DNA from 4 places in the Blautia sp. JLR.GB0024 genome. Region 4 is predicted to be linked to each of the others. Evidence: riboswitches for the same ligand, from Rfam matches in the RefSeq annotation. Region 4 holds a riboswitch; each other region holds the start of a gene.
The links. Region 4 has a riboswitch for cobalamin ahead of nikB (nickel ABC transporter permease). Riboswitches for the same ligand answer to the same signal wherever they lie in the genome.
Positions count from the first base shown of each region.

Region 1 (8,120 bases), on a different contig from region 4:
GGTGGAGGAAAAAAGCTGCGGCAGGGTGAGAAAAGAGTCTGTACTTTCCATCTCTCTGAATGAATTGAGAGAGGGGAAGGTGGATGAAATAACCGAAAAGCTTATGGGGGTACAGGATTTTGGCAGGGTTGTTGTGAATGCAGCCTGTTACGGTGATCTGAAGGTGTTTGCCGTGGCTTTTTGGGCGGCATGGAAAAGAGAAAAACGGTTTTTGCTGCGGACAGCCGCCTCCGCAGTGCAGATACTGGGAGGCATTACGGAGAAACCTATGCTGACGTCCCGGGAACTGCATGTTGAAAAAAAGGGGTACGGAGGTCTGATAGTGATAGGTTCTCATGTAGATAAGACCACCAGGCAGTTGAATGAGCTGAAAAAGTGTAAGGAACTGTCCTTTCTGGAGTTTCATGCTGAGACAGCCGCCCATGAAGTAATGCTTATAAGTGAGTGCCAAAGGATCAGTGAAGAATGCAGCAGAATACTGGCCTCAGGGAAAAGTGTGGTGGTCTATACCAGCCGCAGAGTGATCCATGCGCTCTCCGGAGACAGAGAAGAGAACCTCAGACTGTCTGTACGGATAGCGGATGCTGTGACCGAAATCGTGGCATCTCTCAGCGTGAGACCGAAATATTTGGTGGCAAAAGGGGGGATCACATCCAGCAATATCGGAACCAAAGCGCTGAATGTAAGGAAAGCTTTTGTACCGGGACAGATTCTTCCCGGGATACCGGTGTGGGTGACCGGAGAGGAGAGCAGATTTCCGGGACTTCCCTATGTGATCTTTCCGGGGAATGTAGGGGAGGATGGGGATTTGCTGCGGGTAGTGAAAATTTTGGAATACGGACAGAAATAGAAATCATATACACAGACTGCAAAGACCGCAGCCTGGCGCGTGGCTGTCTCGGGATTGCCTTGTAATTGCAAGGCAGCACTTCACGGGACAGCGGAAGGCTGAACTTTTACAATCTATGTGCAAAGTTTGAGTAAAGTAGTTTGACGATTAGCACTCAGTATGATAAGATAAAACTAATATAAACGGTGCAGAGAATATTTGGCCGTTGAACATGACAATCTGCCGACAGGGGAATCAGGTGAAAATCCTGAGCGATGTGGTCGCTGTGAAGGAATATAGTATTCCAAAGCCAGGATACCTGCCGCCGGATGGAATGGAGCTTCCGTACAAAGCCGTGCATTCCGGATTGATTACAGATTCATCATAATGATTCCGTGACAGGCCCGTATATAGAAGCGAGTCTGTTTTTTTAGTGCACTTTATTCATACCGGCAGCGGGTGCTGGGTGCGGCAGCAGATTCTACAAAAGGCAAAGGAGAACAACATGAAAAAGAACAACAGCAAAAAAGTAATCATAGGAGCCATAGCGCTGGTCGTCGTATGCGCAGTCCTGCTCCTGGTTTACAAAAATTTCATGCCGAAAGGAGCGGAGGGTGACAAAACCGTCACAGTAAAAGTAGTACACGGAGACGGCAGTGAGAAGGAGTTCAGTTATGCGACTGACGAGGCATATCTTGGAGCGGTGATCCAGGCTGAGAATCTGGTGGAAGGTGAGGAAGGCCAGTACGGGCTTTTCATGACATCTGTGGACGGTGAGAAAGCAGACGATTCCAAACAGCAGTGGTGGTGCCTGACAAAGGGCGGAGAACAGGTGAATACATCAGCGGACCAGACGCCTATAGAGGACGGGGATACTTTTGAACTGACCCTGACTGAGGGGTATTGATTGAAAGGATGCGAAATACCAATGAAAACAAGGTCTCTTGTTATTATGGCAATGCTGACAGCCATTTTGTTTCTGGGACAGGTGTGTATGGCTTTTCTTCCCAATATTGAAGTGGTGACATTGCTGGTGATTCTGTATACACAGGTGTACAAAAAGAAGGTTTTCTTTATTATCTACGCGTTTGCCCTGCTGGAAGGCGTCTTCTACGGGTTCGGGATCTGGTGGTTCAACTATCTGTATGTGTGGAGCATTCTCGCATTGATCGTACTTGTAGTTAAGAGTGAATCGCCGTTGGTCTGGAGTATAATCGCCGGCGCCTATGGGCTGGCCTTTGGATTTCTGTGTGCGCTGCCGTATTTTGTATCAGGCGGTGTGGGCGGTGGTCTGGCCTATTGGATCTCAGGGCTGCATTTCGATGTGCTGCACTGCATCGGCAATGTGGTGGTCTGTCTGGTCTTATATAAGCCGATGTATTATATTTTGAAAAAGCTTGAAAATGTACAGCAGGTGCATGTGCCTTCAAGCCCGCAAATAAGATAAAAGTAATGAAACAGCAGAAGAATATGAAAGCCCTCCTCTGCGGATACTAAAGAAGTCAGGTATCTGCAAAGGAGGGAATTTTATGCTGATAATTAATGGGAAAATATTTACCATGACCGGAAAACCGGTAGACTGCGGATATATAAGAACAGAGGGCAAGGTGATCACAGAGGTGGGAACCATGTCCTCACTGGATAAAAGGCAGAAGGGGGAAGAGGTTCTGGATGTGGATGGTGCCTGGGTGCTGCCGGGGCTGATCGAGGCACATGCCCATATCGGAATCTCTGAGGAAAAATGGGGTGCCATCGGGGATGACTGCAATGAACTGACAAACCCGGTGACGCCGGCACTGCGGGCGATTGATGCTGTTAATGCCATGGACCCGGCATTTCATGACGCGATCAAGGCAGGAATCACCTCTGTGATGACCGGGCCGGGAAGCTCCAATGTAGTGGGCGGCCAGTTTGTGTTTATGAAGACCCAGGGCAGATGTGTGGACAATATGGCGATACTGAACCCGGCAGCCATGAAAGCAGCACTGGGGGAAAATCCAAAAACTACTTACGGGGAGCAGGGAAATTGCCCGGCTACCAGAATGGGGGAGGCAGCTCTTCTGCGCAGGACACTTTTGGAGGCAGTGCAATACCAGAAGGACAAGGAACGGGGCCGGCTTGACAGGGAGGACTTTGAGAAGGAACCGTGGATGCCTGTGCTCCAGCGTGTGATCCCTATGAAGGTCCATGCGCACAGGGCGGACGACATACTGACCGCCATCCGCATTGCAAAGGAATTTAATATAGATATAACCATAGACCACGGCACAGAGGCACATCTAATCGTGGATGAGGTAAAGGCATCCGGGTTCCCGGTGATCGTGGGCACGGATTTAACCTCGCGCTCCAAACTGGAAGTGCAGAATATGAATTTCAAGACCAATAAGATCCTGGCAGAGGCAGGGGTGCTCATTGCAGTGACCACAGACCACCCTGTGGCGCTGATCCAATATCTGCCCCTGTGTGCCGGGCTGGCGGTGAAGGAGGGGCTTCCCATGGAGGAAGGGCTGAAGGCCATTACCATCAATCCCGCCAAAATATGCCGCGTAGAGCAGCGTGTGGGAAGTCTAGAGGCCGGAAAAGACGCAGATATTGCCATATTTACGGGAAATCCCATGGAGGTTTTCACGAAGACCCTTTATACCATAATTGACGGTGAGATCATCTATAACGGCATGAAAGATGAGGAAAATTCTGAATTTGTACCGGGAGGCAGCCGAAAGGACGCACAAAAAACGGCGGCAGGAGAGAATGAGTAGAATTCTTTGAAATGCTGTGGTAAGATAAAGGTAACTATTCAGCAGGCAGTGCGGACTGCAGGTCCTTCCTGCAGAGCCGCAGGTACAAAGGAGGATGTAAGTGTGGCAAAATACAAATGTAGTGTATGCGGGTATATTTTTGAAGAGACAGAAAGTAAAAAGTTTGAGGACCTAAAACAGTGTCCTGTATGTAAACAGCCGGCTTCCGTATTTGTGCGTATAGAGGAGGAAGAGAAGAAGGCACCGGCGCCGGAAGAGCCGGGAACGGAAAATGCGCTTGATTATCCGCCGGAGTATGTGCGCCGTGATCCCTCCTGCCGCTATATGGCAGAGATCCATCAGATGGCGGTCACAGGAAAGCCGATCATAGAGGCCATGGGCACACAGATGAAAATGCCCAATTGGGATGACATCCTGATACTGGGTGCCCAGCTCAATCCGCCGCCTCTTATGGAGCACGACCCGGTCAGCACCACTACGGTGATAGGGAAACATGCTGAGAAACCAATGGTCCTGCACATGCCGGTCTACATATCACATATGTCATTCGGCGCTATGTCAAAGGAGATGAAGACAGCTCTTGCAAAGGGCAGTGCTATGGCAAAAACCGCCATGTGCAGCGGGGAGGGAGGAATCCTTCCGGAGGAAAAAGCGGCTGCGTACAAGTACATATTTGAATACGTCCCCAACCGTTACAGTGTTACACCTGAAAATCTTTCCACAGCGGATGCCATCGAAATTAAAATCGGGCAGGGTACAAAGCCGGGAATGGGCGGCCATTTGCCTGGAGAAAAGGTGACACCTGAGATTGCAGCCATCAGAAACAAACCCCTCGGACAGGATGTGATCAGTCCGTCCAAATTCCCCGATGTCAATACAAAAGAGGATTTAAAGGAACTGGTGGACCAGCTCAGAATGGCCTCCGGCGGGCGTCCCATAGGGATCAAGATCGCGGCAGGCAGGATCGAAAAGGATCTGGAATACTGTGTGTTTGCAGCGCCTGATTTTATTACCATTGACGGCAGGGGCGGTGCCACGGGAGCAAGCCCAAAACTGGTGCGGGATTCCACCAGCGTGCCGACTATTTATGCGCTTCACAGAGCCAGAAAATATCTGGACAGCATAGGTGCGGAGATTGACCTTGTCATTACAGGCGGTCTGCGGGTGTCCTCGGATTTCGCAAAAGCTATTGCCATGGGTGCGGATGCCGTTGCTGTTGCATCTGCGGCTCTGATAGCGGCAGCCTGTCAGCAGTACCGTATCTGCGGCTCGGGCCAGTGTCCGGTAGGCGCGGCTACCCAGGACCCGGAACTCAGAAAGCGCCTGAAGGTGGACGCGGCAGCCAAAAGAACGGCGAACTTTTTAAACTGCAGCAGGGAAGAACTGAAAACATTTGCCCGTATCACAGGGCATAAAGATGTCCATGAGATGAATGTGGATGACCTGTGCACGATTAACCGTGAGATATCAGAATTTACAGACATAGCACATGCATAAGCATAAAGATACCGCGGGGTATGCTCCATAACGGAGACTGCCCCGCGGTTTTTTAAACTTCCTCGCCCGGAAGCGAGCGGTAAAATTTCTTCTGTTTTACAAAATAATAAATGATAAACAGCACAGCCGTCAATGCCCAGGAAATCGGATAACTCATAAGTATACTCTGAATCCCCGGAATATGCGGCACAACTGCGAAAATCCAGAAAATCCTCAGCAGACACACACCGCCGCATGTCATGATCATGGGAATCAGCACGTCTCCGATGCCGCGGAGGGCACTGGACAGGATCTCTATGAAGATAAAAAGCACATAACTTGGCGCGATCACCTGGATGATTTTCATTCCCACTTTGATAACCTCCGGGTCCTGGGTGAACATGCGGAAGATATAGCTGCCAAACAGCAGAAACAGGGCACTTACCAGTATGGAAGCGATAAAGTCCATGAACAGGCAGACAAACACGCTTCTCTTCATACGGGAATATTTTCCGGCCCCATAGTTTTGCCCCACGAAGGTGGTGATGGCGATGGAAAAGGCGCCGGATATCATCCAGTAGATAGCATCCATTTTGCCGAATGCCGTGTAGGCTGCCATGGTATCGGTTCCCAGATTGTTCAGCGAGGTCTGTATGATAATATTTGAAATGTTATACATGACAGACTGGATTCCGGCAGGAAGCCCGATGGTGACTATGGATTTGAGCAGAAATCTGTGGAAACGGATATTCCTTGCTTCCAGCAGATACATTTCTCCCGGCTGCATCAGGGCGCGCACTACAAGGATGGCACTTACGGCCTGGGCGATCAGCGTGGCGATGGCAGCTCCCTCAACCCCCAGATCCAATCCCACTACCAGCAGGATATCCAGAAATATATTGATAAAGCAGCACACGATCAGATAGTACAGGGGACGTTTGGAATCCCCCACTGCTCTCAGGATCGCAGACCCCACATTGTAAATAAATACAAAGACGATGCCGCCGAAATAAATGCGCAGATAAGACGCGGAACCTGCCATTACATTTTCCGGTGTGTGCATCAGCCGCAGCATGAAGGGGGTAAGAATCAGCCCCAGCACAGTGATGATGATACTTCCCACAATGGACAGGGCTGCCGCTGTGTGGAGCGTGGCATTTAAGTCCTTTTTATTTCTGGCGCCGTAATATCTGGCAATGATGACCGTGGCACCGGAGGAAAGGCCCACGAAAAAGCCCACGACCAGGTTGATGAGCTGCCCGGAAGAACCGCCCACGCAGGCCAGGGCTTCCTTGCCCACGAACCGGCCTACCACAATGGCATCCGCTGTGTTATAAAGCTGCTGGAACAATGTGCCCAGCATAATGGGAAAGAAAAACAGGAGAATCTGTTTCCAGATGACTCCCTCGGTGATCTGATTCTGACCGGTTTGTTTTGTACCCATGATGTTTCCCCCCTGTTTATAACGTCAAAATTCATGCAGAAAGCATGTTTATTTATATCGAAAAAAAGCACATAAGATTTCACACCTTATGCCCTATATACATATATAACACAGTTTTTCGGGAAAGTCGATAAGAGAAAATAGTTTTATTTATTTTTTACGGATTAATATGTAACAGCACATAAAAATACGTGCTGAATTTACTGTGAACAGTAACCATTTTGTGGTATGATAGAGGCAGAAAAATTTTGTATGGGGTAAGACTGGAGGAACTTATGAAGGTAAAGATACGTGTAGCGGACCCGGCAGGGAATATCACAATTTTTGTCATGACACCACTGGAAAGGAGTCAGTACGCGGAGGCAGCCAACCAGCTTCTGGAGCAGAAGAAGTATAAGGCGGAGCAGGTTGGATTTGTGGAGGAAAAGGAGGACGGAACCCAGCATATGCAGATGATGGGCGGTGAGTTCTGCGGAAATGCCACAAGAAGTTTCGGATATCTGAAGAGTCTTGTAGACGAGAACCATCCGCAGCTTGTGCAGGTGGATGTGAGCGGTTCGGAATCCCCCCTGGATGTTGAGGTGGACCTTGAAGCCGGTACCAGCCGCACGACCATGCCGCTGCCGCGAAAAATCGTAAATCTTTCTGTGCCTGACCTGGGAACCTGTCCCATGGTCTGCTTTGACGGCATCAGCCATATGATCGTGAAGGGGCCGAGAAGGAGTGATGCCTTCGTACAGGAAGTGCTGAAGGCAGCCAGGGCGTGTGAGACATGCGATGCATACGGCATCATGTTCCTGGAACCCAGCGGTGACGGCATGGAGAAATGCTACCGGATGACGCCTGTGGTATATGTAGTGGAGACAGATTCCCTTGTGTGGGAATCCAGCTGCGGCAGCGGAAGTATGGCATGTGCGGTGTATCTGGCGGACAGAAAAGAGGACGGCACTTACGTGTATGTACTGAGACAGCCGGATGGTCAGATCGAAGCAACAGTGATCCGCCGGGAAGGAAAAACGGTACAGTGCAAAATGGGCGGAAAAGTCACTGTTTCCGATGAACTGGAAGCAGAAGTCCTGTGAGGCAGATACAGTATAAAATAAGAGAGAAAGGTTGACATAAGTATGCAGAGAAGCAGTTTACATAATCCATATCCAGTGATAGAAAAGGACGGCGTCCTGTCATTTGGAGGAAACCAGGCGTGGTCAGATTCTGCTGTTATGAGAAAATGCGGATGCGGTGTCATAGGCGGGACAGATTTATTGCTGTATTTAAGTTTACATAAAGATATCTGCCGGACGGAATTATTTCAGGAAGCCTATTTGGAAAACGGAATTCTTGAACTGCCGGAATATATGAGTTATGTTAACTACTTTAGGAAGAAATACCTGCCGGTCATTCCTCATTTCGGCATGGCAGGGTGGATGCTGGTGCTGGGGCTTAACAGGTATTTCAGGCATGAGAGGATCAGGCTCAGGGCAGCCTTCGGCGTGCTGCCCAGAAATCTGTGGGTGAGGATCAGCGCCATGCTGGCCCATGATATTCCTGTCATTTTGCTGGTAGGACCTAATTTCCCCTTTGTGTGGGGAAAACACAGGCTGAATATGTACCA
Region 1 covers NZ_JBANBF010000002.1:301,388-309,507, forward strand. The annotation lists gene V8Q34_RS05475 (four-carbon acid sugar kinase family protein) at 1-850, shown strand, start outside; cobalamin riboswitch at 1,017-1,170, shown strand; gene V8Q34_RS05480 (DUF4430 domain-containing protein) at 1,335-1,736, shown strand; gene V8Q34_RS05485 (hypothetical protein) at 1,758-2,276, shown strand; gene V8Q34_RS05490 (amidohydrolase) at 2,359-3,588, shown strand; gene V8Q34_RS05495 (glutamate synthase-related protein) at 3,691-5,085, shown strand; gene V8Q34_RS05500 (MATE family efflux transporter) at 5,138-6,508, opposite strand; gene V8Q34_RS05505 (hypothetical protein) at 6,784-7,590, shown strand; gene V8Q34_RS05510 (hypothetical protein) at 7,633-8,120, shown strand, end outside.
Region 1: another riboswitch for cobalamin. It lies ahead of V8Q34_RS05480 (DUF4430 domain-containing protein); the one in region 4 lies ahead of nikB (nickel ABC transporter permease).

Region 2 (8,120 bases), on a different contig from region 4:
TAAAAAATGTCGGTTTATGAATAAAAAATGAAAATATTAATTTTTGTTTACAAATTGCTTTATCTGTTATAATATAATATTTAAGTCGTAGACTATCTTAGCAGGAAGACAAATCATGAACCTGCCGGAAAGTCTGTCTTTTATCCGATCAGATGAAAAAGAAAAGTAAATTTGTAGACGAGATTATGTTTTCTGGTACCGAGTATACCGGCGGGGAGCATAAATAAAATATAGAGGTGTGAATATGGAACAATATGTTATCAAAGGCGGTAACCCGTTAGTCGGCGAAGTGGAGATCGGCGGCGCGAAGAATGCGGCACTGGCCATCCTTGCGGCGGCAATCATGACGGATGAAATGGTTTACATCGAGAACTTACCGGACGTACGTGACATCAATGTTTTATTAGAGGCAATCAGGGAAATCGGCGCATCTGTTGAGAGAATCAGTCCCACAGAGGTGAAGATCACAGGTTCCACCATAGCCAACATCAGCGTGGAATACGAATATATCAAGAAAATCAGAGCGTCCTACTATCTTCTGGGCGCATTGCTTGGAAAATACAAGACAGCGGAAGTTCCTCTTCCCGGAGGCTGCAACATCGGAAGCAGGCCCATTGACCAGCATCTGAAAGGTTTCCGGGCTCTTGGTGCGTCCGTTGATATTCTGCACGGCGCAGTTGTCGCCAAAGCGGAGAGGCTGACAGGAAAGCATATCTTCCTGGACATGGTGTCTGTAGGTGCGACCATCAATATCATGATGGCAGCCGCCATGGCAGAGGGCAATACCACCATCGAGAATGCGGCCAGAGAGCCTCATGTGGTGGATGTAGCCAACTTCCTGAACAGTATGGGAGCCAACATCAAAGGCGCCGGTACGGATGTTATCCGTATCAAAGGCGTGGAGAAGCTTCACGGAACCAGTTATTCCATCATTCCGGATCAGATCGAGGCGGGTACTTTCATGTGCGCGGCGGCAGCTACCATGGGGGATGTCATGGTGAAGAACGTGATTCCGAAGCATCTTGAGGCGACCACAGCCAAATTAGAGGAGATCGGATGTGAGGTGGAGGAATTTGACGACGCGGTACGCGTAGTAGCCTCCAAACGCCTGAAACGCACCCATGTAAAAACCATGCCCTATCCGGGCTATCCCACAGACATGCAGCCCCAGTTTACTGTGGCACTGACACTGGCGGAGGGGACAAGCATTGTGACGGAGTCCATTTTCGAGAACCGTTTCAAATACGCGGACGAGCTCTCCCGTATGGGAGCCAGCATCAAGGTGGAGGGCAATACAGCCATTATTGACGGCGTACACAAACTGACCGGTGCCAGGGTAAGTGCGCCCGATTTGCGCGCGGGAGCGGCTCTTGTCATTGCAGGGCTTGCGGCAGAGGGAATCACCATTGTGGACGATATTGTTTATATCCAGAGAGGATATGAGCGTTTTGAAGAGAAATTAAGATGCCTGGGAGCAGAGATTGAGAAGGTTTCCAGTGAAAAGGATATACAGAAATTTCAGCTTCGTGTAGGATGAATCCATAGGCTGGCTTTTTTAGCCAGCCTTTTTCATGCGGGAAAATATAATTGACAGATATCGGATGCTGTGCTAAGGTAATCATGTGTATAAATTCCATATCAGCTTACCGAGTGCACCGGGATTCAGTTTTGCCCTCTTAAAAAATTCCGGTGAAAAGGGAATCAGGTGAAAAACCTGGACGATCCGGTCACTGTGAGCAGGGAGCGAAGCGCAATGAGCCATTGTATAAGAAATTATATGAGAAGGAGCGCTGAACGGAGATCTGCGAGTCAGGAAACCTGCTTGGATAAGTAAAAGGTTGAAACTTCCGAAGAAAGTTTCCTATCCATTATGATATTTGATATGGAATGCCTGCCTGGAACGTGAACGAAACAGGAACCTGTGTGAGGAATTTATGCATCCATAAAAGCAGGGGGTCACCGGGGACGATCGTGTATCTATACATTTCCTCCGCACCCCAAATGTATAGATTATTGGGTAATCTCAATAATCATGGATTGGTCTGACACGAATCGGCCTATGGGCCTCCTGCAGGAAAAAATAGTGTATACGGCTGCTGTGGGATTACTGCCTGACAGCAGCTTTTTTGCTTCAATGGGAAATGAACGCAGACAGCACTGCCCCGGTGCGGAAATACGGCTTAGGAAAATGACCACAGGCCAGGTTATATCGTTTGGCTGTTTTGGAGCAAAACCGGAATGAAGGGATCAGAAGGGAGAATCGGTAATATGCGGGAACAAGACTTGATTGCAGCAGCTGAGGAAGCGGGGTTTGCAAAAGCCGCCGTGATGAACACGGAAGATTTGGAATTTGAACATGAGTTCCGCAGGTTCTGCGAACAGAACGACTGTGGAAATTATGGCAATAACTATGGATGTCCACCCTACTGCGGAACCCCGGAGGAGATGCAGAACAGAGTCATGCGGTACCGCCAGGCGGTAGTTTTCCAGTCCAGAACCCCGGTTAACAACATCTTTGATGATGCGGAGACAAAACAGATCAAGAAGATACACACCCGGATGACACTGCGCACAGTAGAAGAACTCAAGAGAAAAGGACTGGATGAGGACGGTATGTTCATCATGTGCGGACCCTGCAACCTGTGCGACGTATGTAATATGCCGGAAGGAAAACCATGCGTGCAGGAGCAGAATCGCTTTTCCTGTCTGTCTGCGTACTGTATAGATGCGGCGAAAATGGCGAAACACTGCAATATGGATATGCAGTGGAATGGGGATGTGGTTTCGTTTTTTAGTATGTATCTCTTTGATAAAAAATAAAGAATAACGGATTACAGAGAAGATTAGATACGGAGCAGTCCGGGCTCATAATTACATGAATTTTAGATGGTACTTCGTAAATGGAGTACCATTTTTTGTAAGGTTTGTATCATATCTGCTGATCGAGACAGACCAATCTCAAAAGTTGGTAAATATTCACAAAATTTAATGACAAATTTCGCATATTATAGACAATTGCCAAAAGCGATTGTATAGATTATAATACAATTATCAAACGTGCACGGACACGGCGTAGGAGAAACCATGAAAGTTACAATCCGAGAAGTCGCAGAAGCAGCGAATGTATCAAGAGGGACAGTGGACCGGGCCTTAAATCACAGACCGGGTGTAAATCCGCAGGTAGCGGAAAGAATCATAAAAATAGCAGATGAGCTGGGGTATAAGCCCGATATGGCAGCCAGAACACTGGCAAATAAAAAGTATACCAAGACAATAGGAGTAATCCTTTGTTCGGAAGGCAATCCCTTTTTTAATGATGTTATCAATGGTGTCAACAACGCACTGGAGGAAATGGGGCACTTTGGAATACAGAATATTGTCAGAAAGATTAAAGGGTTTGACGCAGACCTTTTACTAAAAGAAATAGATGGACTTCTGGCAGAAAAAATATCTGGTCTTGTAATAACTCCGGTTAATTCCCAAAATGTGGCACATAAGATCCAGGAATTGGAAGACGCAAATATACCGGTAGTAACTATAAATACAGACATATCCAGTGTAAAACATCTTGCGTATGTGGGGTGCGATTATATAACCAGCGGATGTGTGGCAGGTGAACTGCTGGGTATGATGAGCAATGGATTCGAGGAACATGTCGCCCTGATCATCGGTTCCAGTATGGTCATGGCACAGGAGCAGCGTCTCAGGGGAATAAAGAAAACTCTGAAAAGGGATTACAGTAATATAACAGTGGAAGCAGTTATTGAGAATGACGACGATGACCAGAAATCATATGAACAGGTGAAAGCGCTGCTGAAAGAGAAGCCTGAACTGACTACGATCTGTTTTGCATCAGCAGGTGTGGAGGGTGGTATAAAGGCCGTCCGTGAGTCGGACTGCGGAAGAAAGCTCCGTATAGTAACGTATGACCTTACGGATATTGTGCGGGAAAATTTGAAATCCGGTGTTGTCTCAGCCACCATTTGTCAGGAGCCCTTCAGGCAGGGATTTCTGGGAGTTGAAATTTTAGGGCGTTATCTTTTATATGGCACAAAACCAAAGGAATCTACAATAAAGACGCATATATTTATAGCAACAAAATATAACTTATGAAAAATTCTCTTTATCCGATCAAGGGTAAAGAGAAAAAATTTAACCTTTATCGTGCACGGACACGAAAGAAAAGATTAGTTTTAAGCGTATGCTTTTACTAATAAATTTCAAAGGGTTTTATGAAACTCGAGATAGTAAAATTCTTTGATGAACTACATTGGAGGAGGAAGAAAAATGGCAACCAGCAGAGAAAGGCTGAATCAGACACTGAATCATATTGAGCCGGAAGAAGTGGTCGTAGATATGGGGGCGACACCAATTACCGGAATCAATGCAAATGCTCTTGACCGGTTAAGGAGGGCACTGGGCCTGGAGGAAAAAAGAGTAAAGATCAACGAACCTCTTCAGTTATTGGGGGAAGTGGAAGAGGATGTTCGTCAGAAACTGCATCTTGACTGTGTGGAAGTATCCACAGGCATGAATATGTTCGGATTTTCCAATTCGGGCCGTAAGCCCTGGGTATTGCAGTCCGGTCTTGCAGTTGATGTTCCCTTGAATTTTAATACCACAGTAGATGAGACAGGTCGTACATATCTGTATCCCCAGGGGGATTTAAGCGTACCGCCATCCGGTATGATGCCAAAAGGAGGATTTTTCTTTGACAACATTACCAGAGGAAATATCGAGTTTGATGAAGACACAGACAGTGCGCGGGTGGATTTTAAGGATGACTTTGCTGTCATTACAGATGAACAGCTGGATGAACTGAAACGGCAGTGTGACTACTACTATAACAATACAGATTACGGAATTGTTTACAGCGGTGCCATAGCCTCAATAGGTGATTTTGCAACGGTTCCCGGACCGAATGTGAAATATCCGAAAGGAATCAGGAACCTGTCAGATTTTATGATGGCACATCATGTATGTCCGGACTATATCCATGAGATTTTTGAGATGCAGGTGGAGACGGGACTAAAAAATGCAGAATTGATCCGCCAGGCCTGCGGCGACAAAATCCAGGTGATTTACATATCAGGGACAGACTTTGGAACTCAGAACGGGCCGTTTATGTCATTGGATTCGTTTAGAGAATTTTACAAACCGTATTATAAAAGAATCAATGACTGGGTGCACAAAAATACAAATTGGAAAACATTTTATCATACATGCGGCGCAGTCATGACATTTTTACAGGACTTTTACGAAGCAGGAATGGATATTCTGAATCCTGTTCAGCTCTCAGCCAAGGGAATGGATGGTAAGATCCTGAAGGAAGAGTGGGGTGATAAGTTTGTTTTCTGGGGTGGAGGTATTGATACACAGCATACTCTGCCTTTCGGTACACCGGATGAAGTATATCAGGAGGTAAGAGAACGCCTGGAACTATTTTCAAAGGGCGGCGGATTTATATTTAATACAACACACAATATACAAAGTCCTACAAGTGCAGAGAATATGCTGGCAATGTTTCAGGCAGTTGAAGATTTCAAGAATACGAAATAGGTCTCGTTTTGGAGAGGAAAGTGGGGAAAAACTATGAAAAAAATGGCGATGTTTTTGGGAACGGCAATGCTGATGACTACAATTTTAACCGGATGCGGCGGCACAAGCGAAGAGACAGATAATGGGGGGAAGGAAAATCAGGCGGATACAGGTACAGGGGGAGATACAGAGACAGTAACAGATACGAACTCAGATGATATTGTCATATGGGCATTTGCAGAACCACATGCGGAATATTTCAGATGGGTGACAGAGGAATATAAGAAGGAACATCCGGATGTTAATTTTACCATTGAGATCATGACAACAGATGCACTTTCTGAACGTTTGGCAGTGATCAATGCATCCGGGGGAGAAGGAGCCCCCGATTTGGTAGATCAGGAACAGGGGTTTTTCTCACGCTTTATGTCCGAGGAGCAGATGTGCTATTATCCTCTTGACGAATTTATGGAGCGGGACGATGTAACGGATAAGATGGTCAAGAACCGCTTGGACCTGTATGCTTATGATGGACATTATTACGGCCTGGAGCATGCTCTGTGTCCGGTGACTATGGCATACAGAAAAGATTTATTTGAGGAATATAATATTGAAATTCCAACCACATGGGAGGAATATAAAGCTGCAGCAGAGGAATTTGCAAAACATGATATTTATATTTCGGCAACAAAGGATATGTCAATGGGCGGCGAACTTGACGAGATTGTTTTACTTCTGCGCGCTGCCGGTCTGGACTATGTGGACGAAAACGGCAAACTGAATATTACAGATGAATTTAAAAACATTGTCATGGATTATGTCCAAATGCAGCAAAACGGAATGATGTATGCCTGGGAGACACAGGACGAGGCATGGCCGGTGGTAGCGGAAGATAAAGTGGCAACCTATTTTACCGCTGACTGGGCAGCAGGGTGGCTCAGGGATAATGTTCCGGAACAGAGTGGAAAATGGCAGATGGCACCATTGCCGAAGCTTACAGATACAGCTTCTGTGGTATCCGTCAGGGGAGGTACAGGCCTTTGTATGACAAAGTATACGGACAAAGATAAAGAGGAGCTTTGGGACTTCATGAAGTTTGCACAGCTGGATAAAGATAACTGTGTAAAGAAATACGAAATGATCGCATTATATCCACCGGTTTACGATGCCATGCCTGAATGTAACAGTCCGGTAGAGTATTATGACAATCAAAATCTTGGAGAACTCTATGAAAGCCTTGCAGACGAGATACCTGTACAGTATCAGGCAGACTGGAGAAATGCCTTTACAGAATCCTTTAATTCCAATGCCTACGATCTGGTAGAGGGAAATATAAGTATTGATGAGCTGACAGATATATTGACAGAGGCGGTGAATGATTATAACGAATCAAAATAACATACAGGAGGACATGTAAATATGAAGAGAAATAAACGAAAAATTATGCCGTATCTTTTCATATCACCGTTTTTTATCCTGTATGCGATCTTTGGATTATATCCTGCAGTTTCAGGTCTGATATTGTCTTTGCAGACAAAAGCCGGACAGTTTACATTTTCCAATTATCAGACAGTGTTTATGGACTCCAGGTTCTGGAAGTCTGTAACGAATGCTGCCATTTATATGCTGGGGAGTATATTTATTATACTTCCCGTTGCATTAATTGCCGCGCTGATGCTGAACAGTAAATTTATGGGTAAGAAAAGCGGCTTTGTTTCAACCGCATTTTTCATTCCAAATGTAACATCTGTTATTGTAGTAGGCATTGTATTTAAATTAATCCTTAGAACTAATAACGGGTTGATCAATACAGCTTTACAGGATATGGGTATCATAGAAAGGGCGGTTAAATTTTTAAGTGATCCGGTGTGGGCGATTCCTTCCGTGCTTTTGATCGGATGTTGGAGATATTTTGGTATTAACAGTCTGTATTTTCTGAGCGGTTTACAGGGGATACCCACGGAACTTGGGGAGGCGGCCAGAATCGATGGTGCGGGCAAGTGGAAAGAGTTCTGGTATATTACACTGCCTTTGCTGAAGCCTATTATGACATATATCGTATTTATTGCGATTACGGGTTCTTTTGCCATGTTTGGCGAAGTCATCACTCTGGTTCAAAACGGTTCATCTGTGGGTTCAAGGGATTCCATGCTGTATCCCGTTATATACCTGTACAATATGATGTTTAAAAATAATCAGGTAAACCGCGCGGCTACGATGGGATATATGATAGCAGTTATCCTTCTGGTAATCACAACTATACAGAGATATCTGTTTCGTGAGAAAGACTGAGGTATGCGGATGAAGAAAAAAAGAGTGATTGCAAGTATCCTTTTCCATATAGTATTGTTGGTGGCTGTGCTGTTCATCCTGTATCCCTTCGTATTTATGATATCAGGAGCACTTAAGACGGATCTGGAGATGAACAGGCATATATTACGGCTGATTCCGAGGGAGATAACCCTTGATAATTTTAAAACCCTATTTGAGACTATCCCGTTCTGGAAGCAGTTTATGAACAGCTTTTGTGTGGCTGCGGCTGCTGCGGTTCTTGCTATGCTGGTTGACGGGCTGGTGGCATA
Region 2 covers NZ_JBANBF010000002.1:171,396-179,515, forward strand. The annotation lists gene V8Q34_RS04970 (UDP-N-acetylglucosamine 1-carboxyvinyltransferase) at 245-1,537, shown strand; cobalamin riboswitch at 1,637-1,840, shown strand; gene V8Q34_RS04975 (DUF2284 domain-containing protein) at 2,239-2,820, shown strand; gene V8Q34_RS04980 (LacI family DNA-binding transcriptional regulator) at 3,085-4,113, shown strand; gene V8Q34_RS04985 (uroporphyrinogen decarboxylase family protein) at 4,288-5,559, shown strand; gene V8Q34_RS04990 (ABC transporter substrate-binding protein) at 5,593-6,936, shown strand; gene V8Q34_RS04995 (carbohydrate ABC transporter permease) at 6,958-7,830, shown strand; gene V8Q34_RS05000 (carbohydrate ABC transporter permease) at 7,840-8,120, shown strand, end outside.
Region 2: another riboswitch for cobalamin. It lies ahead of V8Q34_RS04975 (DUF2284 domain-containing protein); the one in region 4 lies ahead of nikB (nickel ABC transporter permease).

Region 3 (8,120 bases), on a different contig from region 4:
TATCGAATACCCGGATTTCACGAAGGAGACTCTGGCTTCTCTGAAAGAGCAGCTTCCCTCTTACGCCTCACCCAACAATCCGCTGGATATGACGGCGAGCCTCTCCTATGACGCGGATCTGTACGCGGGAGCGCTTCGCACTGTGATGGATGACCCCAATATCGGTATGGTCCTCATTGGCTATACACTGCTTCTGGAGATCGCGGACCCGGCTATCCACTATATGTACCAGGGAATTGAGAAAGTGGTAAAAGAAAAAGGGGAAAACTGCAAACCGATCGCCATGATCCCCTTTGCGGAAAACACCAGGAATGCGGAATACCAGGAAAAGCTGTTCAATATCGGTGTACCGGTGCTTCCGCCTACGGTCTATGCGTTTAAGATCCTGCGCCACCTGGCTGATTTTATTTCCTATACACCGGAGAATAAGAGCCTGAGTCTTGCAGTGGGCCAGAAGAAGAGCGATGAGACCTATGCCCTGTCCGAGCATGACAGCAAGAAAGAGCTGGGAGCCTACGGGGTTCCGGTTCCCAAGGAAGTCATTGTCACATCTGCGGAGGAAGCGGCAGAGTTTGCCAAGAACACAAAGGAAGCTCTGGTCATGAAAGTGGAATCCGCTGATATTCTGCACAAGAGTGATGTGGGCGGTGTGAAACTGAATATCCATGGTCCTGAGGAAGCGGTTCAGGCATATAATGAAATTATGGAGAGTGTATCATCGAAACGTCCTGATGCGAAGATCAACGGGATTTTAACGGTTCCCATGTTAAAATCAGGAGTAGAGATGATCATCGGTGTGAACAATGACCCGCAGTTCGGCCCCATGGTCATGGTGGGAATGGGCGGTGTGTTCGTAGAGCTGTTCAAGGATGTGGCACTGTACCCGGCGCCCATCAGTAAGGCGGAGGCCTTAGACATGCTCAGATCACTGAAATCCTTTAAACTGCTGAACGGTTACCGCGGCGGGGCAAAATGTGATATTGACGCCCTGTGTGATACCATTGTAAGCATTGCTGATTTCGCCAGTGCAAACAGGGATACCCTGAAGGAATTGGATATCAACCCTCTGTTTGTATACCCGGAAGGGGAAGGGGTAGGCGTAGCTGACGCCCTTGTTGTCAAATACAAAGAGTAAAACCGATGACGGAACGGTTGGCATCATAAAGGAGGGACACGATGTGAAGCTGTTTGAGAAGATTGAGAAGAAAGTTTTTATCCCGGCTGTAGTGATCCTGGCAGTCATAATTATTCCACTGTATCTGGCACCGGAGATTTCCAACCAGATAATTTCAAGTGTATTTGAGTTCTGTACAGGAAGGCTGGGGTTTCTGTACCTGCTGGCCTGTCTTGTATCCTTTGGTTTTCTGATCTGGCTGACAGTCAGTAAGCACGGGAACGTGAAGCTGGGCAGCGCTGAGGATAAGCCGCAGTACTCCAATCTCTCCTGGATCGCCATGCTTTTTACTGCAGGTGTGGGAACCAGCATCGTGATTCTGGGCTTTCTGGAACCGATTTACTATGTAAGCGGCCCTCCTTTTGATCTGGAGCCGTTTGGCAAACAGGCATATGAGTATGCCCATATGTACGGACAGTTTCACTGGGGCCTGAGTGCCTGGGCGTTCTATAACCCGGCTATCATCGCCACAGCCTATATGATGTTTGTACGCAAAAAACCGGGAATGCGTCTGAGTATTGCCTGCGAGCCTGTTTTAAAAAAGCATGCAAAAGGTTTTTTGGGAAATGTGATCGACATGCTTGTTATTTTCGGTATTGTGGGTTCCATTTCCACATCTCTCGGTATCGGGGCGCCTGTACTTTCCGTGATCATCCGGGAAGTATTCGGTATCCCGCAGAACTATGATTTTGTTGTGCGTATCATAGTATTGATCATCTGGGTCTGCATATTCGGAACCTCCGTATATCTGGGCCTGGATAAAGGAATCCAAAAACTCAGCAACATAAATGTTGTGATGGCATTTATCTTTATGGCAATTGTGCTTTTTGTGGGGCCGACAACAGATATTTTTAAGATGGAAGTGAATTCGCTGGGGCTGTACGCTTCGGATTTTGTGAAGATGAGTACATACACAGACCCCTTCGGAAGCGGAAAGTTTACGCAGGAATGGACAGTTTTCTACTGGGGTTGGTGGCTGGCCTTTATGCCTATGATGGGAATGTTTGTGGGACGTATTTCCAGAGGGCGAACCATTCGGAATGTCGTGTGGGGACAACTGATATGGGGATCTCTGGGCTGCTGTGTAAGCTTTATGATATTCGGAGGATACTCTTTATTTCTGCAGGAAACAGGCAGAGTGGATCTTGCGTCCATTCTGCAGAGTGAAGGACAGAGCGCTGCCATTGTAGCGATTCTGCAGACTCTGCCAATGCCTAAGCTTATGATGATATTCCTGTGTCTTGTCTGTTTTGTGTATCTTGCCACAACCATTGATTCCTGTGCCTATGTATTGGCCGGGACAACCATGAAGAGACTGAAAGGAGATGAGGAGCCTGCCAGATGGAACAGAATATTCTGGGCGATTTTGTTCTGTCTTCTGTCAATCGGCCTTATGCTGATCGGCGGACTGGAGGCAGTGAAGACCATTTCCGTACTCACAGGGCTGCCGCTGATCGCGGTGTTGATCTTATTGATCATTTCAGTAAAGAAGATGCTTACCGGGGAAGATAAAAGAAAAAAGGCTGAAAATGCCGAAAATGAGCCCCAGGAGAAAGCAGATTCCCCTGAAATAGAAAAAATATCCCCTGGGGTGGCTTGTAAAACGGAAGAAGATTCGCTATGATATAACCATAGCCGCATCCTCCGCAAACTGCGGCTCCAAATGAATTTGGATTCACGCATGACATACAAAGGAGGCTGTACCCGCTTTGGCGGGGTGCAGCCTCCTTTGTGTATCTGCAAAATGTTTTTCAGGGCAGTATGTCACCAAAGGTATAGCTGTGGTGTGTTATGGATAAAGGAGTTATAAAATAGATATGGAAGAAAGTCGTTTACAGCATCTGTTTCTCAAATACAGCCAGATGTTATATAAAATTTCAGTATTAATGCTCTGTAATGAACAGGATGCCAATGACGCTGTACAGGATACCTTTATCAGATATTTATCTGCAGATAGATGTTTTGGGGATGAAGAGCATGAAAAAGCCTGGCTGATTCGGGTCAATATCAATATCTGCAAAAACATGCTGCGGTTTCGCAGAATGCACCCCACAACCACTTATGAGGATTTGACCTCCTGTCCTCACAGTGCAGAGGATATTGGGTTAATGAATGCACTCCTTGAACTGAAGGAAAAGGACAAGGAACCGCTTATCTTATATTACATAGAGGGATATTCCTGCAGAGAAATTTCCGGATTTTTGGGGATTTCAGAAGGAGCTGTGAAGAAAAGGCTGGAAAGAGCGCGGAAAAGGTTGAGGGATAGGTATGAACAGAACAGGGAATAAAGGTTACGGGAACGTGGATTTTGAAAGGCTGGCACCTCTGGCTGAGGATATTGTATTTTCAGAGGCAGAAAGAGTAAAAGTTATGTCTGCATGTTATTCCGGGCTGGAGGAAAAGAGGAGAAAACAAAGAAAATGGTATTACAGGGCAGCAGCCATTGTCTTAGTGTTTTTAATCACAGCAATCACAGCGGTTATGGTAAGTCCCCCGAATGTTCTTGTGTATGCTTCGGGTATTTCCGGTAAAGTGAGATTAAAAACAGGCGAGAGTGTAATTCTGAAAAAACAGTTTACGCCTCTGGGAATGGGATATATGCTGACTTTGGATACTGGGGAAGCGGAAGCTTTTTATACAATAGAAACCGGAGAGCATATATATCCGGAAAATGTCTTTCAAAACAGTAATACAATTTACTGGCTGCCGGATGGGGTACTGAACGGTAAATTGTCAGATGAAAATGGTGAAATCATACATCTGCCGAAAACAAATAAATCTGTGCTGAAAATAAGAGTGAGCAGCAAGGGTGGACAGAAGGAGGATATTACACTTTCATTAGAGCAAAGAGAAAATGTGTGCAGCGTGGAATTGCTGGAAGAAAAGTAAGAGCGGCAGCCGTGCAGTATTGGAAGACAATCGCTGCCGCACGGCTGTTTTATACTATAAAATATTCAGGTCTGATTTTTCATAACGGTTGTGGCCCGGAAGGCTTTTTTTATATTTCCAGCATTTAATAGCATCCTCCAATGATTTGCCGGTATTTTCCGCATAAAAGTCTCGGATATAGGTGTTGTATTCAAACTGGCGGTTAATGGCTGTTCTGCCTTTTTTCTTATCCTGCTGTATCTGAAAGTAAGCTTCAATGGCCTGCTGATACGTTTTTCCCGTATTGGTTTTCAGCCATTTCTGAAAGGGGACCAGAAAGGTGAAGCCGCTGCCGATTCTGGATTGGAAAAATGCCCGGTGTACTTCAGAGCAGACAAAATTTGGTTCAATGAGGGTATCTTCCGTTATTTCTGTGTACACGGGTTTTGTTTTTGGCTTTTTGGAAGCAGCAGAAATTTCTCCTGTGTCCAGAAAGTGCGCGATCCGGTCAGTCAGCTCCAGTTTTCCGCCTGACGCTGGTATGCCGTTCTGACGGCAGAACGCGGTTAACTCCTCTTTCAGATAGTAATAACTGCGGAAAGTATCTCCGTCCAGATGCTTGTTTAAAACAGGTCTGTCACTCATTTTTCTTCTCCTGACATATCAATTCTATAGACGCCACCATATCGTTTCATCTCTTTTAAACTCTGTGAAACCGCATGTTTTCAATATGTTCTGAGAGGCAGAACCCTCCGGGTCTGTTTCTGCGGTCACATGCTGTACTCCGTCCTGACCAAGTGCCCACCGGCACAGAGCTTTCACAGCTTCCGTCATATATCCGTTATGTTCAAAGGCCTTTCCAAGGCCGTAACCGATCTCCACTTCACCCTTTTCATCGGGAATATCTTTGAAGCTTGCAGAGCCTACAACAGTCCGGTCAGATTTTCGGATCAGAAACCAGAAGGTGTACCACATATAATGTGCGGGATTTTTTTTACACGCGAGAAGCTGTGAGGATACAATTTCCTTAAATATGCCCTCCATGGGTTCGGCCTGATAGGAGCAGTCAAGTTCTTTCTCCAACTGCGGGATACGGTCTGTCCATAATGCAAGCTGGGCGGGGGTAAGGGGGAGGATGGTTAATCGTTTCGTTTCCAGTTTCATAAGCACTCCTGTGATTTGTATTTTGGCGGAACTATTCTGCCGGTTCCTTTGAAATGTTTCCCGAATCTCCATTACGGAGAAATCCGGGGAGCGCAGATAGTATTCTGCCTGATATGGATAAGTCTATCATAGATTGAGGACAGGTGTAAATGGAAACTCTGAGGAGTTGCATTGTCAATAAGCAGGGAATCCTGTATAATCAAAACAAGTGACAGATTCCTGCTGTCCGCAGTGACGCTTCCGTCGGCTTTAAAAATTGCAGAATGGACAGAGTGAAAGGGGAGAGGGGATAATATGAGAGAAAGACTGGAAATAGACCGCCAGGGGAAAGGGATACACGCAGTGAAGGAGAACCGCACAGCAGTGGATTATTTCATCTATCCGGAATACGAAATCCATCTGAACAGTCTTCCGGCAGGGGCGGTTCAGGAGTGGCATTACCATTCGGAAATAGAGGAAATCCTGGTAGTGACAAAAGGAATTCTGACCTGTAAGTGGAAGGAAGAGGGGAAAGTCCGAACATCCCGGGCAAAGGAAAAAGAGATTGTGCGGGTGCAAAATTCGATTCATACATTTCAGAATGACACGGAGGAGAACGCGGAGTTTGTTGTCTTTCGTTTTGTTCCGGATGGAGTGGATAAAAGGGAACAGATAAAAAAAGATAAGAAGCTTGCTGAGGAGGCAGAAGAAATATGAAGGATGAAGAAAGAAGCCGGACCGGCAATCATGCGAAAGCTGATTCCGGCAGCAGGCCGGAAGAGGAGAAAAATAACGAGCCAAAAGGGACGCCCGACAATGAACCGGAAGAGGAACCCGGCAATGAACCGGAAGAGGAACCCGGCAATGAACCGGAAGAGGAACCCGGCAATGAACCGGAAGAGGAACCCGGCAATGAACCGGAAGAGGAACCCGGCAATGATTCGGAAAAGTTCCCCGACAATGATACGAAAAAGACTAACGGCAATGAATCGGAGGAAAGCGAAAAGGGCCGGCGTTTGGCTATGGGTATCAGCATGGGGATTATTTTCGGTGTGGTTTTTGGACAAACCATATTCGGAAACCTGGGTACAGGCATTGCCATAGGACTCGCCCTTGGCGTGGCGCTCGGAAGTATAAAATAAAAGGATTGTTGAAATAAACAGTGGTTTGTGGTAAGCTAAGTTCGGATAATGGAATAACAGATTGAGTGACTGCCGGAATTTATAGAAGTATTCCGGTGGGTAAAAGGGAATCAGGTGAGAATCCTGAGCGATCCGGTCACTGTAAGAGGGAAGTCTGATTTCGCAGTACCATTGCGGCATATGCTGTGAGAAGGTGAAATTAAGGCGTTGATCCTCAAGTCAGGAAACCTGCTCAATATGGGATGAGATGGAGCTTCCGAGGAAAGTAACATCTGGAGTGCATTTCCTGCAGGGAAATGTGCTTTCTGGTGCTTGCTTTTTAGCAGGCATTTTTTATTTGCAGTGATGAAAAAACCAGAATCATGTTCCGCGTTAAAATGTTCTCCCATTATCTACAACAGAGAAAAGGAGAAAAAACATGAAGAAAAAACAAATTGCAAAGAAAATGCTGGCAGTTTTGCTGGCAGCAGGAATGATGCTGGGAACAGCGGCTTGCGGCTCAGATGGAAATAACAGCGGAGATTCCGAGCGAAAGGATGCTTCAAGCATCAAGGAAGAGAACCGGGCAGCCGCAGATGAGACAGATAAGGGTCAGGCTGCTGCAGATGGCACAGACAAGGACAAGACAGGAGAAACAGATGCAGATGATACAAATACAGAGGAGACATCTGCAAAGAAGACCGAGTATCCGCTGACGATCACTACCTACGGCACAGACGGTTCTGAGCTGCAGACCACCTATGAAAAAGCACCGGAGAAAGCTCTTGCCGTATACCAGGGAAGTGTGGAGACCATGCTGGCACTGGGGCTGGAGGACCGGCTTGTTGGCACTGCCGGCCTGGATAATGAGGTGCCGGATGAGCAGAAGGCTGCATTTTCAAAGACAAACTATCTGGATGAGTTTGCGCCGTCCCTGGAGACAGTGACTATGCTGGAACCGGATATGATTTTTTCATGGGGTTCCTATTTTGGTGAGACTACACTGGGAGACGCAAAAGGTTGGGTTGATAAAGGTGTCAATATCTATATAAATACCAACACACGTTCCAAGAAAGACGGAGAATCGTATAAAAGAACACTGGAGAATGAATATACCGATATCTTAAATATGGGTAAAATCTTCGACGTACAGGACAAGGCAGAAGCGATTGTCAGTGACATGAAAGATACAATTTCCAAGGTGGAGAGTAAGACAGCCGATATAACGGAGCGTCCGACAGCCATGATCGTAGAATTTATGGATCCTATCACCAATTACGGGGCAGGAAGCCTGGGCGGTGATATGGTGACAAAGCTGGGCGGTGAACTGGTTAACCCGGATGCCTCCAGTGTCGGCAGGGAAGATATTGTTTCCGCTGATCCGGATGTGATTTTTGTAGTATATATGCCGTATTCCGGTGATGACCCGGAACAGGTAAAACAGGAGAATCTTGATAAGATCCTGAAGGATGAGGCCTATGCAAGCCTGGACGCAGTGAAAAACGGCAGGGTGATCCCTATTATGCTGAGTGAAATGTATGCGAGCGCGACACGTACCAAGGATGGTATTGTCACATTTGCGGAAGGACTTTATCCGGACATTGAGCTGGGTCTGGAAGAATAAGAGGGATAGCAGGCGATGACAGGAACAAAGCAGGGGAAGCAGAAAAAGCTTCCCTTTCAAGTATACATTTTCATTTTGGCAGGACTGCTTTTTCTTTTAGTATTTTCAGTTCTGGCTTCTATTACATTTGGAAATGCGGATATTTCCGTCAGGGAAGTGTACAGTGTGGTGTTATATGAGCTTTTTCACA
Region 3 covers NZ_JBANBF010000003.1:485,779-493,898, reverse strand. The annotation lists gene V8Q34_RS10430 (acetate--CoA ligase family protein) at 1-1,135, shown strand, start outside; gene V8Q34_RS10425 (BCCT family transporter) at 1,179-2,798, shown strand; gene V8Q34_RS10420 (RNA polymerase sigma factor) at 2,992-3,462, shown strand; gene V8Q34_RS10415 (hypothetical protein) at 3,443-4,063, shown strand; gene V8Q34_RS10410 (DUF6434 domain-containing protein) at 4,118-4,687, opposite strand; gene V8Q34_RS10405 (GNAT family N-acetyltransferase) at 4,712-5,206, opposite strand; gene V8Q34_RS10400 (cupin domain-containing protein) at 5,501-5,902, shown strand; gene V8Q34_RS10395 (hypothetical protein) at 5,899-6,327, shown strand; cobalamin riboswitch at 6,374-6,577, shown strand; gene V8Q34_RS10390 (ABC transporter substrate-binding protein) at 6,746-7,930, shown strand; gene V8Q34_RS10385 (FecCD family ABC transporter permease) at 7,946-8,120, shown strand, end outside.
Region 3: another riboswitch for cobalamin. It lies ahead of V8Q34_RS10390 (ABC transporter substrate-binding protein); the one in region 4 lies ahead of nikB (nickel ABC transporter permease).

Region 4 (8,120 bases):
TAGAGGGCAAGGATGTCCTGATCGTGGAGGATATTATTGATTCCGGCAGGACACTGAGCTATCTCATAGAGGTGCTGAAGCAGAGGAAGCCCAGCAGCCTCCGCCTCTGTACACTTCTTGACAAGCCGGAGCGCAGAGTGAAGGACGTGAAAGTGGATTATGTCTGCTTTAATATTCCGGACGAATTTGTAGTGGGATATGGGCTGGATTATGCACAGAAATACAGAAACCTGCCTTATATTGGTGTGGTGGAATTATAGTGATATAAGGTGAAAGGAGAACATGACGTGAACAGACAGGCAAAAAGCTGGCTGCCCAGCGTCCTCTTGATCGTTGTACTGGTCATAGGGGGATACTGGCTCTTCAGCCGGCAGCTTACAGTGAATAACGAGTACAGCGAGGCAGAATTCAAAGTCGCAGTTGAGAATGATCAGGTTGTGGAAGTGTATATCCATCCCGAAAAAGTAAGTCCCTACGGCAAAGTCAGTGTGGAGTTGAAAAGCGGGGACCAGGAACAGTTCAACACAACAGATGTGCAGAAATTAAGTGATTTCCTGGAGGAAAAGGGTGTGAAACCAAAAGTGGGGGACGTACCCGGAGACAATACTTTTATGTCTTCCATCCTGCCTCTTATCTTAGTGGGTATCATGGTCATTTTTGTGTTCAATCTTATGAGCCGGCAGATGTCAGGCGGCAGCAATGCCAAGATGATGAATTTCGGCAAGAGCCGCGCCAAGATGACGGTGGACAGCGAAAAGAGCGTTACATTCAAAGATGTGGCGGGTCTTCAGGAGGAGAAGGAGGAGCTGCAGGAGATTGTGGATTTCCTGAAAAGTCCTCAGAAATATGTAAAAGTAGGTGCCAGGATTCCGAAAGGAGTGCTGCTTGTAGGCCCTCCGGGAACAGGTAAGACTCTTCTTGCAAAAGCCGTGGCAGGAGAGGCGGGCGTTCCGTTCTTCTCCATTTCCGGTTCCGACTTTGTGGAAATGTTCGTAGGTGTGGGTGCCTCCCGTGTGAGGGATCTGTTTGAGGAAGGCAAGAAGAACGCGCCCTGTATTATATTTATCGACGAGATCGATGCGGTTGCCAGAAGAAGGGGAACCGGCATGGGCGGCGGCCATGACGAGAGGGAGCAGACCCTGAACCAGCTTTTGGTGGAGATGGACGGCTTCGGTGTCAATGAGGGCATCATCGTAATGTCAGCTACCAACCGTGTGGATATTCTTGACCCGGCAATTCTGCGCCCCGGCCGTTTTGACCGTAAGGTGGGCGTGGGAAGACCTGATGTGAAGGGAAGAGAAGAGATATTACAGGTTCACGCCAGGAAGAAACCCCTCGGCGAGGACGTGGATCTAAAAGAAATCGCCAGGACTACAGCGGGCTTTACAGGTGCTGACCTGGAGAACCTGATGAATGAGGCAGCGATTATCACTGCCAGGGACGGCAGATATTTTCTGACCCAGAAGGATATCCGCCAGGCATTCATCAAGACGGGAATCGGAGCGGAGAAGAAGAGCCGCGTGATTTCCGAAAAGGAAAAGAAGATTACCGCGTACCACGAAGCAGGCCATGCGATCCTGTTCCATGTGCTGCCGGAGATGGGCCCTGTGCATACCATATCCATTATCCCTACCGGAATGGGAGCTGCAGGTTATACCATGCCTCTGCCGGAGCAGGACGAAATGTTCAACAGCAAGAATAAAATGCTGGAGAACATCATTGTGGACCTGGGCGGACGTGTGGCGGAAGAGCTTATATTCGGGGATGTGACAACAGGTGCCTCCCAGGATATCAAGCAGGCGACACAGCTTGCCCGCTCCATGGTCACACAGTTTGGTATGTCGGATAAAGTAGGGCTTATCAATTACGGTTCCGATGAAGATGAAGTGTTTATCGGCCGGGATTTGGCCCACGCCAGAAATTATGGTGAGCAGACAGCGGCTCTGATCGACAGTGAAGTAAAACGGATCATCGACGAGTCTTACGGCAAGGCAAAAGAATTGATCAGTGCACATATGGATGTTCTTCACAAATGTGTGGAGCTGCTGTTGGAAAAGGAAAAAATCGGACGGGAAGAGTTCGAGGCGTTATTTCAGGAAAATGCGGTGGCAGAAAGCTAAAATGTAGGTTTTGCGGCGGGTTTTGTACAGATTTCCGAAAGAATGGGAAATGCCGATTTTTGATGCGTGTAAAATTGGTCAAAAAATCGTTAAAAATTTATTTAAGATTGTGCACACTTTTTCCGTGCTGCATGGTATTATAATAACTGTAAAAACCCCCCAATACATTATATAGTTTTTGCTACACCCCATAAGAAGAAATACCTTCTCCAAAAGAGGCAGTCGTAAGACTGTCTCTTTTACTTTTCTGAGGACACCGGCTGTTTCGGGGCTTTTCTGAAGGATATATTTTGTTCCTGTGGGAATTTATACAAAAGTTGTCATTTTTTGTATAAAAGTGTCTGTTTTCAAAAAATGGTTGTATATGCAGTAAGAGTGGGATAAAATAGATGAAAGATGGGAAAGTAGACCCATGACCGGCAACTTTTTCGACTGAATGATGGAGAGGATGCATTATGAATTACGAATATATGAAGAATGCACAGAAAATTCAGGAGTATGTGACGAACATGCGTCCTGCTTTCAATAAACGTGCGGTGTTCAGTGATGAGACAGAAAATTACAGGACACCTTTTGAACCGGAACCGGGAGACGTTGTAAATGTAAGGATCCGCACAAAGAAAAACAATGTGGATCTGGTCTATCTGGTATACGAGGATAAGAAAAAAGTAATGGACCTGGCTGATTCCAAGGACGGATTTGACTATTATGAAGCCAACATTTCCCTGGGCACTGAGACAGTCAGGTATTATTTTGAGATATATACAGGCAAACTGAACTGTTATTACAACAGGATGGGCGTGGTGCGGGAGATAGACCCGCATTATTCCTTTGGCATTGTGCCGGGCTTTAAGACTCCGGAATGGGCAAAAGGCGCGGTGATGTACCAGATATTTGTGGACCGCTTCTGCAATGGCGATACGGCCAATGATGTGGTGACAGGAGAATACTGCTATATTGACGAACATGTACAGAGAGTGGAGGACTGGTACCGCTGGCCGCAGTCCATGGATGTGCGGGATTTCTACGGCGGTGATCTGCAGGGGGTCTGGGATAAGCTGGACTATCTGCAGGGGCTGGGGGTAGATGTGATTTATTTTAATCCTATCTTTGTCTCCCCCTCCAACCATAAGTACGACAGCCAGGACTATGACTATATTGATCCCCATTACGGGAAGATCGTCAGTGACGGCGGGGATGCCCTGAACTGGGGCGACAAGGATAATTCCCATGCCTCCAAATACATTAAAAGAGTGACTGATTATGAGAACCTGGAGGCCAGCAATGAATTTTTTGCCAGATTTGTGGAGGAAGTGCACAAAAGAGGTATGAAGGTGATTCTGGACGGCGTGTTCAATCACTGTGGTTCCTTCAACAAATGGCTTGACAGGGAGCGGATATATGAGCACCAGGAGGGATACGAGAAGGGCGCGTACATTACAGGGGATAGTCCCTACCGCACGTTTTTCCGTTTCCACAATGAATTTGACTGGCCGTATAACCAGTTTTATGACGGCTGGTGGGGGCATGATACACTGCCTAAGCTGAACTACGAGGATTCCCCCATGCTGTATGAATATATTATGAAGATTGCCAGGAAGTGGGTATCACCGCCCTATAATGTGGACGGTTGGCGTCTGGATGTGGCAGCGGATCTGGGACACAGCAATGAATATAATCACCAGTTCTGGCGGGATTTCAGAAAGAATGTGAAAGAAGCCAATCCGGAGGCTATTATTCTGGCCGAGCACTATGGTGAGGCAAAATCCTGGCTCCAGGGTGACCAGTGGGATACTGTCATGAACTATGATGCCTTTATGGAGCCGGTCACCTGGTTTTTGACCGGAATGGAAAAGCACAGTGACGAGTACAGTGAGGGGATGTATGGCAACAGCGACTGTTTTATCAGTGCCATGCAGTATCATATGGCAAGCTTTTATGCACCGTCTCTGATGACTGCCATGAATGAACTGTCCAACCATGACCATTCCCGTTTCCTTACAAGGACAAACCACAAGGTGGGCCGTGTGGCGCATCTGGGTTCCGAGGCAGCAGGGCAGGACATCAACAAGGCAGTTTTCAGGGAAGCGGTAGTCATGCAGATGACATGGCCCGGTGCACCCACGATCTATTACGGAGATGAAGCCGGACTGTGCGGATTCACGGACCCGGACAACCGGAGAACATATCCCTGGGGCCGGGAGGACAGGGAACTGATCCAGTTCCACAGGGACATGATCGCCATTCACAAGGGGAACCGGGAGCTGATAGACGGCTCTTTAAAGTTCCTGGCAAATGATTACCAGCTTTTGTGCTACGGCAGATTTACGGACAGGGAAAAAACTGTGGTGGCTGTGAACAACAGTGACCAGACCAAGATGGTGGAGTTGTCTGTCTGGGAGCTGGGGATATCCAGGAGCAGGGAAGCGCGTTTTAAACAGCTCATCGTGACCGGTGACTTCGGCTATAGCCTGATTAAGAAGATTCATGTCTGTAAGGGCGGAGTTGTGCGGATGAGAGTGCCCTCCCACGGAGCCATGGTGATTAAATGTGTTGTGGATAAAGACAGAAGAAATGATTAAAAGCATACAAAAAGACCGGCTGAATGTGCCGGTCTTTTTATCATGCCGCAGACCGGAATCGAACTATTACAGTTTCATCATCTGTGCAGATAACTATAATCTGTGCATGATTTAACTATTATTAGTAATTAATGGAATGAAAAACACTTTATATTTTGCAAGTAATTCACGTTTTAATTTCTAAAGAGAACTGGGGCTGCCCCACATATTGCAGAGCAGCCCATTCACGTTTGCTATACCTTTTTCTTTACTGCATACCACAGTTCAACGTAGCCCATATCGGAATCCCCGCCGTAAATCTCAAAGTTCATACCATTCACCTGCTCATATTCAGCGGTAGGAAGCCATTCAGAAAAAAAACGCTTATGCAAGTTATTTATAACTTCGACAACATTATCCCATTTAAACTTTTCAGACGGAAATATTACCCATGTGCTCGCAGGTATATTCGCAACTGTATATCCGTCAACCTTGCTGTTTTTATTTTTGAATGCACACTGCATATATGCGAATGTCCCGGGTTCCGTTTGTTTATAATCACATACCCCATGTACCTTGCATAAGCCGGGGCTGACAAACAGAGGTAAATCACCGGCATCTGCCGCAAGTTTTTCATATGCACCGTTCACGTAATTTTGATTCCAAAGCTCATGAGGATTGTTTGGGTGTACAGCGTTATCATGCAGAATATCTGCATTCACACCTATTCCATCTGTATTAAAAATACCCTCGTAGCCAAAAACCTGAAATGCCTCTTTGTTTTCAATGCGATAATCCATTCTTTTCTCTCCTTTGACTGAAATTTGGAAAGAAATTCTTGGGTATGCTTTAAGTGTTACACCACCAGCGCGCGCTTCCGTCGGTGTAACCCCGTGGAGTGTTCGAAACGCACGTGAAAATGAAACCGGCGAATCGTAACCATACTTTAAAGCGAGATCAATCACTTTGATATTGCCACCTTGCTGCAGTTCCATTGCTGCCATCGTCAGCCTCCTTCTGCGAATGTATTCCGTTAGCGAAATATCGGTAATAAATGAAAACATCCGAGAGAAGTTATAAATTGAACAACAGGCAATTCGTGCCAGCACTTCTTGATCGATCTCACCTGTCAGGTTATTCTCCACATACGCGAGTGCCAAATCCATACGGGTTAATAAATCCAAAAATCTCCCTCCCTTCAAACAAAGTATACTCAATATATAAATTGCTGTCGCAACATTTTAAGCCGAGTATTGTATAATTCTATATTTATATCATACCATAGAAAAAATATCTGGAACATATATATTATTAATATTTAACGAACTACGCTTACCTGAGCCATGTTCTGCTGGTGCGGTATCCGGGAGACGGACACAGGCACAAAGGAAACGGGGCTAAAGCGTATCAGAATCCACGATCTACACTATAGTTGTGCCACACTGCTCTATGCAAATGGTGTGGATATGAAATTCATACAGTAATGGCTTTGATATAGTACGCAACTATAGGTAACTTCTCTGTAGTCACTGTTGCGGCAGTTATACAACACAAAAAAGACTCAAACAATTACTTGTTTAAGCCTTTCCTGATTACTGCCGCAGACCGGAATCGAACCGGTACGGGTATCACTACCCACGGGATTTTAAGTCCCGGGCGTCTGCCAGTTCCGCCACTGCGGCAAAAGATATCGGATAGGCGAACCTATCCGATAAAATGGACGGTGGTGGATTCGAACCACCGAAGCAATTTGCAGCAGATTTACAGTCTGTCCCCTTTGGCCACTCGGGAAACCGTCCATGTTTTATTTAGATATGTCAGTTCTCTCTGACAAGATATTATTATAACAGATTTTTTCCAGATTGCAAGGGCTTTTTCGGTATTTATTTGAAATGAAGCGGATAGATAATGGATGGGAAATTTTTATCTATAACAAATTGTGATGTATAAAGAGTTGCAATCCATAAATATTCAAGTATAATAAAGACTTAGAGATTGATCATACAGGATATAAGTTGCTATTGCAGCATGAAAAGAGAAACCGGTGCAAGTCCGGTACGGTCCCGCCACTGTGACAGGGAGCGCTCAGATGTTATGCCACTGGACAGAAGTCCGGGAAGGTATCCGGGTGCGCTGAACTGAAGTCAGGAGAACTGCTTATATCTTTAAGATGTTTCGCACGGCTGATGGGAACTCTTGAAATAAGGGCAGGATTCTGCATTTTTAGGTAAATTTTGAGAGTTAGGGACAGTCTGTGTATCGGGCTGTCCTTTTTTGATGCGCAGAAGGAACGCGACTGCATCCGGCAGCGATGCGGACCGCAGATATCTCAGAGCTGTTAATAACAATGGAGGTGAAAAGGTTGAACAAGAAAAACACAGGCAGAAGGCTGGTCCAGATTGTGATCGTACTGATGGGAATCAGTTTTTTTACATTTGGACTCACCTATCTGTCGCCGGGGGATCCGGCGGAGATCATGTTAACAGAGTGCGGCAATGTGCCCACGCCAGAACTTCTGGAAAAGACAAGGGCTGAACTGGGACTCGACAAACCGTTTCTGGTGCAGTACGGAACCTGGCTGAAGGGAGTGATGACCGGAGATATGGGAACTTCTTATTCTATGAAGGTTCCCGTGGTGGACAAACTGGTATCCTGTTTCTGGCCCACACTGGAACTGGCGCTGGCTTCTCTGGTCATCATGGTGCTGATATCCGTTCCGCTGGGAATCTTATCAGCAGTCTACCGGAATAAATGGGTGGACTATCTGGTGCGGGCGCTGACCTTCCTTGGAGTATCGGTTCCGAATTTCTGGATCGGACTGATCCTTCTGAGTATATTCGGTGTGACGCTGCGGTGGGTAACCGTTTCCGGGGGAAGCACGGATTTCAAATCCCTGATCCTTCCCGCCGTGACTTTGGCTATTGCCATGTCCGCAAAATACACAAGACAGGTGAGGATAGCTGTTCTGGAGGAACTGAACCAGGATTATGTGACGGGTGCCCGCATGCGGGGAATCAGGGAGCGAACAATTCTGTGGAAGCATGTGCTGCCAAATGCCATGCTGCCGCTGGTGACCCTGCTGGGTCTTTCCCTGGGAAGTCTTCTGGGAGGAACCGCAGTGGTGGAGATCATTTACAACTGGCCGGGCATGGGCAGTATGGCGGTAAAAGCCATTTCCTGCAGGGATTATCCCCTGGTACAGGGCTATGTGCTGTGGATCGCACTGCTCTACATGGGAATCAATCTGCTGGTTGACCTTTCCTATACCCGTCTGGATCCCAGATTAAAGGAGGAGCGGTGATTTGAAGGTATTAAGATTTTTGAAGAACAACAAACAGTTTACCGTCTTTCTTCTTCTGGCCCTGGCAATTGCGGCAATAGCTGTCTTTGCACCCTGGATCGCTCCGCGGGACCCCTATGATGCTGTGATGAGTGATTC
Region 4 covers NZ_JBANBF010000004.1:438,181-446,300, forward strand. The annotation lists gene hpt (hypoxanthine phosphoribosyltransferase) at 1-260, shown strand, start outside; gene ftsH (ATP-dependent zinc metalloprotease FtsH) at 288-2,120, shown strand; gene V8Q34_RS12925 (glycoside hydrolase family 13 protein) at 2,576-4,702, shown strand; gene V8Q34_RS12930 (AraC family transcriptional regulator) at 4,936-5,865, opposite strand; tRNA gene V8Q34_RS12935 (tRNA-Leu) at 6,278-6,363, opposite strand; tRNA gene V8Q34_RS12940 (tRNA-Tyr) at 6,399-6,480, opposite strand; cobalamin riboswitch at 6,677-6,856, shown strand; gene nikB (nickel ABC transporter permease) at 7,044-7,982, shown strand; gene nikC (nickel transporter permease) at 7,984-8,120, shown strand, end outside.